DNA from 2 places in the Bradyrhizobium sp. BWC-3-1 genome. Region 2 is predicted to be linked to the other one. Evidence: riboswitches for the same ligand, from Rfam matches in the RefSeq annotation. Region 2 holds a riboswitch; the other holds the start of a gene.
The links. A riboswitch is a leader RNA that binds a small molecule or an ion and turns the genes downstream of it on or off. The one in region 2 is predicted to bind glycine.

Region 1 (4,775 bases), 4.3 Mb from region 2:
CGCGACCCGACCGAGTAGGCCAGCGGATCATGCTCCAGCAATTCGTAGAGGCGATCCCTCAGATTGGGATCGCGAAGCCCAATTCCTCGCGGAACGGGGCGCACCTGCCTACGCGCCGGCCGATTTTTGTTCAGCCATGGCTTTTTCGATCGCCGTGAGCGCCGCGGCCGCATTGGCGCCATCAGGGCCGCCGGCCTGCGCCATGTCGGGCCGCCCGCCGCCGCCCTTGCCGCCGAGCGCTTCGGAGGCGACCTTCACCAGATTGACTGCATTGAAACGCGAAGTGAGGTCCGCGGTGACGCCGACCACGACGCCGGCCTTGCCATCCTCGGTGACGCCGACGATAGCGACGACGCCGGAGCCGATCTGCTTCTTGCCGTCGTCGGCAAGGCTCTTGAGATCCTTCATCTCGATGCCCTCGACCGCGCGCGCCATCAGCTTGACGTCGCCGACTTCGCGCACACCTGAGGCCGCGCCGTTGCTCGAAGCTGCACCGCCGCCCATCGCCAGCTTCTTGCGGGCGTCGGAGAGTTCGCGCTCGAGCTTCTTGCGCTCCTCCATCAGAGCGGCAATGCGCGCCGGGACGTCGTCGATCGAGGTGCGCAGCTCGTGGGCCGCGGTCTTCGCCAGCGCCATGGTGTCGTTGGCGTGTTTTCGCGCGTAGTTGCCGGTTAAAGCCTCGATGCGGCGCACGCCGGAGGCGACCGCGCTCTCGCCCGTCAGCGTGATCAGCCCGATGTCGCCGGTCCGCCTGACATGCGTGCCGCCGCAAAGTTCGACCGACCAGCCGAGTGCGTTGGCGCCGCGCTCGCGCGCGGTCCGGCCCATCGAGACGACGCGAACCTCGTCGCCATATTTCTCGCCGAACAGGGCGCGTGCGCCGGCCTCACGGGCCTCGTCCACGCCCATGACGCGGGTCGAGACTTCGTCATTCTCCAGCACCACCTCGTTGGCGATGTCCTCGACGCGCGCGAGCTCTTCCGCCGTGATCGGCTTCGGATGCACGAAGTCGAAACGCAGCCGATCCGGCGCGACCATCGAGCCGCGCTGGGCGATGTGGTCGCCGAGCACCTGGCGCAGCGCCTCGTGGATGAGATGGGTCGCCGAATGATGCGCGCGGATCGAAAAACGCCTGCCGTGATCCACTTCGAGCTGCAGCGCGGTGCCGAGCTTCAGCTCGCCGCTCTCCAATGTGCCGACGTGAACGAAGAAATCACCGAGCTTCTTCTGGGTGTCGGTGACGCGGAACTTGATGCCGCCCTCGCCGGTCAATACGCCGGTGTCGCCGACCTGGCCGCCGGACTCCGCGTAGAACGGCGTCTGGTTCAGCACGATCGCGCCCGTCTCGCCGGCCTTGAGGCTCGTGGCTTCCTTGCCGTCCTTGACCAGCGCAGTCACCACGCCTTCAGCGCTCTCGGTCTCGTAGCCCAGGAATTCGGTTGCGCCCAGCTTCTCACGCAGCGGGAACCAGATCGCCTCGGAAGCCGCTTCGCCCGACCCCTTCCAGGACTCGCGCGCCTTGGCCTTCTGACGCTCCATCGCGTCGGTGAAGGAAGCCTGGTCGACGCTGATGCCGCGCGACTTCAGCGCGTCCTGCGTCAAATCGAGCGGGAAGCCGTAAGTGTCGTACAGCGTGAAGGCGACGTCGCCGTCGAACATGTCGCCCTTCTTCAAGGACGCGCTCTTCTCGTCGAGAATGGCGAGGCCGCGCGTCAGCGTCTTGCGGAAGCGGGTTTCTTCCAGCCGCAGCGTTTCCTCGATCAAATTTTCCGCGCGCATCAGATCCGGATAGGCCTGGCCCATCTCGCGCACCAGCGCCCAGACCAGGCGATGCATCAGCGGTTCTTGCGCACCGAGCAGCTGCGCATGGCGCATCGCGCGGCGCATGATCCGGCGCAGCACATAGCCGCGGCCCTCGTTCGAGGGCAGCACGCCGTCGGCGACGAGGAAGGCCGACGAACGCAGATGGTCGGCGATGACGCGGAACGAGGCCACGGTCTTCTCGTCCGGTCCGCTTCCCAGAGCCGACGCGGTCGCGTCGATCAAATGACGGAACAGGTCGGTCTCGAACACGCTGTCGACGCCCTGCATGATGCAGGCCATGCGCTCCAGCCCCATGCCGGTGTCGATCGAGGGACGGGGCAGCGCCACGCGCTCCTCCTTCGTCACCTGCTCGTACTGCATGAAGACGAGATTCCAGAATTCGAGGAAGCGATCGCCATCCTCCTCAGGCGAGCCCGGAGGCCCGCCCCAGATGTGCTCGCCGCGATCGATGAAGATCTCCGAGCACGGCCCGCACGGCCCGGTGTCGCCCATCGCCCAGAAATTGTCCGAGGTCGGGATGCGGATGATGCGGTCCTCGGAGAAGCCCGCGATCTTCTTCCACAGCCCGGCCGCCTCGTCGTCGGTGTGGTAGACCGTGACGAGCAGCTTGTCTTTCTTGAGCCCGAACTCCTTCGTGATCAGCGTCCAGGCCAGCTCGATCGCGCGCTCCTTGAAATAGTCGCCGAAGGAGAAGTTCCCGAGCATCTCGAAGAAGGTGAGATGGCGCGCGGTGTAGCCGACATTGTCGAGGTCATTGTGCTTGCCGCCGGCGCGCACGCATTTCTGCGAGGTGGTGGCGCGCTGATAGGGCCGCTTCTCGACGCCGGTGAAGACGTTCTTGAACTGCACCATGCCGGCATTGGTGAACATCAACGTCGGATCGTTGCGCGGCACCAATGGCGAGGACGACACGATCTCGTGGCCGTTCTCGGCAAAGAAATTCAGAAAGGTCGACCTGATCTCGTTGACGCCGCTCATGTTCATCCAATCGGGTGTGCTTGCACCCGCCTTCCAGCCACCCAAACCGCAAGTTTGGGCTGATATCTGCGGGCCAATGCGCTTTTAGACAAGGCCAGCTTGGCTGTCCAGAAACTGTGCAGCCAGATCAAGGCGTTGCCGCAGTCGCGTAATCCGTTGGAAAGCCGCCGATGCCGCGTTGACAGGCTTGGCCGGCCTGTGGTCTTTACCTCTGTATCGTACGGCCACGTCGGGAGAGACCGGCACTGGTAGCCGGCGCCGAAGGAGCAACCGCCCCGGAAACTCTCAGGCAAAAGGACCGCGTGGCTTTGACAGCATCTGGAAAGAGGCGCCGACGGGTTTAGGTCCGGACAGCGTCCGCCGACGGGATAATACTCTCAGGCACAGCGACAGATGGGGCTTCGACTGGTGTCCACGGGAAATCGTTCCCGGGGAACCGCCGAGGGCCCCCCGATGCTTGCGCGCGACGACAAAGACTCCCTGAAACGCACCCCCCTTTACGACCTGCATGTCTCGCTCGGCGGCAAGATGGTGCCGTTCGCGGGCTATGACATGCCCGTGCAATATCCGGCCGGAGTCCTGAAGGAACACCTTCATACCCGCAACGCAGCCGGCCTGTTCGATGTCTCCCACATGGGCCAGATCGCACTCAGGCCGAAATCCGGCAAGGTCGAGGACGCCGCCCGCGCGCTGGAACGACTGGTGCCGCAGGATATCTTGGCGATCGCGCCGGGCCGGCAGCGCTACGCCCAGTTCACCAATGCCGAGGGCGGGATTCTGGACGATCTGATGGTCGCCAATTTCGGCGATCACCTCTTCCTGGTCGTCAACGCCGCCTGCAAGGCCGAGGACGAGGCGCATCTGCGCGCGAATCTCTCGGACGACTGCATGATCGATTCGCTTGCCGACCGCGCGCTGATCGCGCTGCAGGGGCCGAAGGCGGAATCGGCGCTGACGAAATTGTGTGCAGAAGCACCCGCCATGAAATTCATGGATTCCGGCCCGCACAGGGTTGCCGGCCTCGACTGCTTCGTCTCGCGCTCAGGCTATACCGGCGAGGACGGATTTGAGATTTCGGTTCCTGCCGGCGATGCCGAACGGCTCGCCAAGGCCCTGCTGGACAATCCGGACGTCATGCCGATCGGGCTCGGCGCCCGTGACAGCCTGCGGCTCGAGGCCGGGCTTTGTCTTTACGGCCACGACATCGACACCGCGACCACGCCGGTCGAGGCCGCACTGGAATGGTCGGTGCAGAAGAGCCGCCGCACCGGCGGCGCGCGTGCGGGGGGCTTCCCCGGCGCGGCAAAGATTCTCGCCCATTTCGACCATGGCGCATCCCGCCGCCGCGTCGGCCTGCGCACCGAGGGCCGCGCGCCGGTGCGCGAAGGCGCGCTGCTGTTTGCGGATGCGACCTCCGCCGAGCCGATCGGAAAGGTCACCTCGGGCGGTTTCGGCCCGAGCCTGAATGCGCCGGTCGCGATGGGCTATGTGCCCACCGCATCGAGCGCGATCGACACAAAACTCTTCGCCGAGGTGCGCGGCCAGCGCCTGGCCGTGCAAATCGCCGCCATGCCCTTCGTGAAAAACACCTACAAACGCTGAGGACCGAGAAAATGACCACGACGCTGTACACCTCCGACCACGAATGGCTCGCGATCGACGGCGATGTCGCCACCGTCGGCATCACCGACTACGCGCAATCGCAGCTCGGCGACGTCGTGTTCGTCGAATTGCCCAAGCTCGGCCGCACGCTGAAGAAGGCCGAACCCGCCGCGGTCGTGGAATCGGTGAAGGCCGCATCGGACGTCTACGCGCCGGTGACGGGCGAAGTGCTCGAGACCAACGCCGCGCTCGCCGCCGAGCCCGCACTGGTGAACTCGGATGCGCAAGGCGCGGCCTGGTTCTTCAAGATCAAGATTGCCGACAAGAGCGAGCTCGGCGGTCTGATGGACGAAGCCGCCTACAAGGCCCAC
Region 2 (4,775 bases):
TTCCGTTAACGCGTTACCTGAGCCGTGGCCAACACGACGCGCCGCCGTCAGGCGAGACTGGTTGCGCTCCGACCAGAGTTCCTCAAAGGGACGATAGACCATGGCGCCGGTCATCCCAGGCCTTACCTTCTCTGCTAATCGAATTGTCACGCCTCTCACGAACCCGTCAGGTCTTCCTGCTCTGGCGTTGCCTTACTGATCTTTCGCGACCCGATCCAGATCACTGATCTGATCAGCACGGCGTGCGCCTACCCAGATGAAGTTGCCGGGGGCCAATGGAACGTTGTAGTTCGGTTGTTCGTAACTCTTTCCTGCGCGATCAAAGCGAACTGGAAGCCGGTCGACGCTATCGGCCCCCAGCGCGATCATTCGCTGCTTGAGCAATTGGCCGAACTCATATTCATCCATGTCGAGGCGCAGATCGGCCAAACCAGCAAAAAAGCTTGCCGTTGCTATGCGACGGGCCTGACGTTTGGTGGCCAGCTCGTGCTGACTTTTGACGAGCCGCTGCTGCCAGATGAGGTCGGCCTGGTGCGATAGCCTACACTTGCGCTGCGCCGCCCTCAAGTAATCGATCAGTGCGATCGATCCGCGCCCAAACATGTCGGGTCCATAGTCAAATCGAACAGCAGCACCGGCCGAGAGATCATTCAGAAACTCGCCTGCGGCGGATACTGCGACTTCGGTGTAGCCATGATGATACATGGGCTGAACATGGCGGTTCGGCCATGCTTGCGCATTGCGCTCTTCCGAGCTGCTAATGATTATTGCAATCCTGGCGCGATCACGTCGCGCAATCGCTAACAGCGGCCTGGTATCCAGAGTCCAGAATAGCGTTCTGAACCCGGAGTAATAATCACAATTCTGCCATGAGGTCAGAATCACGGCATCGACATTTGCATCTGCTATGTTGGCGCACAGGCGGGCAATGACCTCCGCTTCACCCAGGCAGGTGGAGGCAATGCCATGTTGTTCTCCATCGCTTAATTTCATTTGCATGAGGTCGACTTCGCAGGCGACTGGCCGGTATGAGGGCGGTTCTGCCAAGGTTTGAAGCTGCGGCAGCTAACATCATACGCGATATACTGCTATGTCAGCCGGCTTCCTCAGAGCCGACATACCAGATATACTCGCCCGAAGTGGCGCAGCGAATCTGCCCGACGCAAGCGCCTACCAATCGTTCTAGCGCTGCAGAAGATTCTAAAAAGGGACCCAATGGTTGCAACCAAGGACGCAGATGCGCCCCGGCGGAGGTCAAAAGCATCATATGAAGGCGATGGAGGCATTGGCACAAAAGCGCACATAGGCATGATCGTGATGGATAACGCTCAGACTCTGTCACATGAAGCGCGTGGCATGCTTACCTTACCTGGCGTGGCGCTGTATCGAATCTCGACACCGGGAAATGGTGCAACTTCGCTTCGGTTGATCTATTGAAGGATGCGTTCTCTGGACTTGACGAAGCGCTGGCTCACATCAACGCAACGCGTCCGTCCTTTGAGTTTCGACCTGAGGACAAATAACTCCGCGACTTGATCGAGATCAATGCCTCGCTCAGAAAAATCGTGAAGGCTTTGTCGCAAGAACGATGCTTTGTCGCAAGAACGATCATGAGCTACGACTTCCCTGAGCGTGATGCAACGCCTGCTACAGCGAAATAGCTTTGCGGAATCGACTATTGTTAGACTACCCAAATAGCCCTCCAGACCTGCCGCTCGCGGGCAGTTCATACGATGCCGGCCGGCCCTCTTCGGGTGGTACGTATCGCGATAGGTCCGCGCAGAAAAGCAGAAGCGCTTGATATTAGGCCCCATGGACATCAGCTCGAACAACAACGAAACGCTGTGCGTCGCTCCGCCCCCCGCGTCGCTCGAAGGGTTTGCTAGTCTCTCGGTACCGCTTTATCGAGCTTCAACGATTGTTTTCCCAAACGCAGCGGCCTATCGCGCGCGTGCGACACGGTCGCCGGATGGCTATACCTATGGCCTCTCTGGAACTCCAACAACGCGGACGTTGGAGAACCAGCTGGCGGCAATTCATTCCGCAAGCCGATCTATCATCGTGCCGTCGGGGCAGTGCGCGATAACATCCGTTATGCTCGGCCTGGTGAACCATGGCGAGCACTTGTTGATCGCCGACAATGTCTATCCTCCGGTGAAGCTATTCGCGCGGACAATCCTTCAGTCCTTTGGAGTCGATACAGAGTACTTTGATCCGACTCGTCTCGCCGACCTCGACGCCAAGTTCCGACCTGGCGCAACCAAGCTAGTTTGGGTTGAGTCGCCGGGCTCAACCACGATGGAAATCTGCGATATCCCGGCCATCGCAGCGAGGTGCAGAAGATCTGGCGCGCTTCTGGGATGCGACAATACATGGGCGACTGGTTTGCTGTGTAGACCTCTAAGCCTGGGCGTGGATATCGTGGCCGAGGCGCTTACTAAATATGCAGGTGGTCACTCCGACCTACTTCTCGGTGCGATCATTCTTGATGATCTTGATCTGTATGCGCGTTTTCGGAGCACTTTGGGCGCTCTGGGGGTGGGCACATCCTCCGATGATTGCTCGCAGGCGTTACGGGGCATCCAAACGATGGCTCTTCGGATAAGGCACGCGGGCGCACTTGGCGAGCTATTCGCGCATCGCTTGGAAAAGTCAGGTCTTAAGGTCTTGCATCCATCTCTTCCTTCGTTCTCTGGGCATGCCTTATGGCAGCGTGACTTCGCGGGCTGCTCCGGTGTTTTTAGTCTTCTACTGCAGGGCGTCGATGTCGGCAAAGTTGACCGTGCTCTCGACCAGTTGAGGACGTTTGTCATCGGTGCTTCTTGGGGAGGAACGCGAAGCATTGTCGCCCCCATGACTGTCGCAGGCGAGCGGCAGGCAATGCCCTCGGAATTGCACCGAAGCTATATCCGACTGAGCCTTGGTCTGGAAAGCGCTGAAGAACTTTGGCGCGATCTTGAAAGAATGTCGGATGTTCTCTTGGGCTGATGTGCAACTGCACGTAACCCACGCTTAACGTTCGAGATATCGACGGGGCAATCTCAGGAACAGCGGGAGAGTTCGTTTCTGCTTCAAGGCTGAAACGGCGCCGACGGAGCAATCGCCCCGGAAACGCTTAGACAAAAGTACCGCTTTTCGGGGTTTAGCTCTGAAAAGCAGGACGGCAGTTCTGCGCCGATGGTGAAAGTCGTAGCCCTAGTGAGTGGGTGCGATGAAGCCCTTAGGCCAATGACAGAGGGGGGCAAATCACCCGCCGTGGGCGGGAAGTAACACCTATGACCACACCCGATACATCTTGCGTTTCCGTAATCGGCGCTGGAATTACCGGCATCACAACGGCCTATCACCTCGCCAGGCGTGGCTGCCGGGCGACAGTCTTCGGCCGCTAGCCCTTGCAGTCGAGCTTTTGGAGACGCGCATGTGAGCGATGCCTTCGACACGATGCCGGTGAAGTCGGACCGCAACGACGCGCGTAACATCGCGCAGCTGATGCGGCTAGCCTGATTACGGCCGGTGCACTGCAAGTTATCGACGCGCAGGAAGTGCGAGCCCTGCTGACGGCGCGCAAGCTGGTGCAGAGCAAGCTGCTGGACGTTGAGAACAGCCTGCGCGGAATCTTGCACGGCTTTGGTTCGCTCGGTTTCGATCTGGCCAGGATCGGACCGGAGGCTGGACCGCTATCGCAATAGCTTTATGCGGCCATGACGCCTGCGCTGCGGTGGAAACTCCCTTCACCAACGGTGGCCGGCTCTCTGCCTCGAACGCGGAGGTCTGGAACAGCTGGTCCACGGTACTGAAGGACATCAAGTTGATGTTCACGGCGGCAGCCTTGCTTCTCGTCAATCCGACACCGTCTTGGCACAAGATGTCGTGGATGGCGCAATTCGCTACGTCCATCCCGAAATACGAAGAGAACACAATCGCAACAGCACGCGAAGGGCGCGAACTCATCCCATGCGGATGGCGCAGGATGAAGAGATCACGGTCGAGTGTGAGAGAAAAGAAGAATCCTGCGCTTCCGTCACAGCAAGACCAAGTTCGACCCGGCAGCTCGGGTTTCCGCACTGCTGGCCAGGGGTGGCCTCGAGCGCCGAGCGGTGACGGCTAGGAGATTTGCGCGATCGAGCCGTCGCTCAGACCCATTCGCTCGCGGTTCTTGAGCGCCCGCCCGACCCGATCCACAACACGCTACCATCGCGCACCTGGCCAGGTTCGCTGTTCCAGATTGTGGACTTGACGCAATTGTCGCACCGACAGGCTCTCGGCAGAGGTCCGAAATTAGAACGTCAGTGGCTCGACTATGCAAAACAGTAACAGGCACGAACCAAGATGGCTCGAGCTTGCGTTTCTCGAAGGAGCGATACAGAGCGTTCTATGAAATCATCGCCATCCGATACGATGCTGGTCAGGCGTGTCGATGTTAGAATAAAGACAATCGATGCGTAAGATTTCCGACAACCTGTGCCGGGCCGAACGCGCCAGTCTTTGTTCGTACTCACGTGCATCCCCGGCGCGCTAAAATGCATTACCAAAAGTCGCAAAGCGCTGCTTATTGACCCGGATGTTCGCCTCCACAGTGCGGCCGAACTACGATAATATGAGTTTCGAAGACGCAAATTGCGGGACAGTAATTTTCAGGCCTCCGATCACATATAAGGCGCAGCGCCTTGCGATCAGTGCCCTCAAAATTGCTTACCTTGGCACGATACCTGCTCATATTCTCGTCAGAGCTCTTTCGCAGATCGCTTGTGTTTATCCAAGCGCCCCGTGGCGGA

Region 1: another riboswitch for glycine. It lies ahead of gcvT (glycine cleavage system aminomethyltransferase GcvT); the one in region 2 lies ahead of RX329_RS36395 (FAD-dependent oxidoreductase).

Annotation. Positions count from the first base shown of each region.
Region 1 covers NZ_CP136625.1:3,279,536-3,284,310, reverse strand. The annotation lists gene RX329_RS15680 (cyclic nucleotide-gated ion channel) at 1-104, opposite strand, end outside; gene alaS (alanine--tRNA ligase) at 109-2,802, opposite strand; glycine riboswitch at 3,023-3,112, shown strand; gene gcvT (glycine cleavage system aminomethyltransferase GcvT) at 3,256-4,404, shown strand; gene gcvH (glycine cleavage system protein GcvH) at 4,416-4,775, shown strand, end outside.
Region 2 covers NZ_CP136625.1:7,564,353-7,569,127, forward strand. The annotation lists gene RX329_RS36380 (hypothetical protein) at 1-114, opposite strand, end outside; gene RX329_RS36385 (hypothetical protein) at 193-999, opposite strand; gene RX329_RS36390 (trans-sulfuration enzyme family protein) at 1,813-2,988, shown strand; glycine riboswitch at 3,042-3,141, shown strand; gene RX329_RS36395 (FAD-dependent oxidoreductase) at 3,276-3,389, shown strand.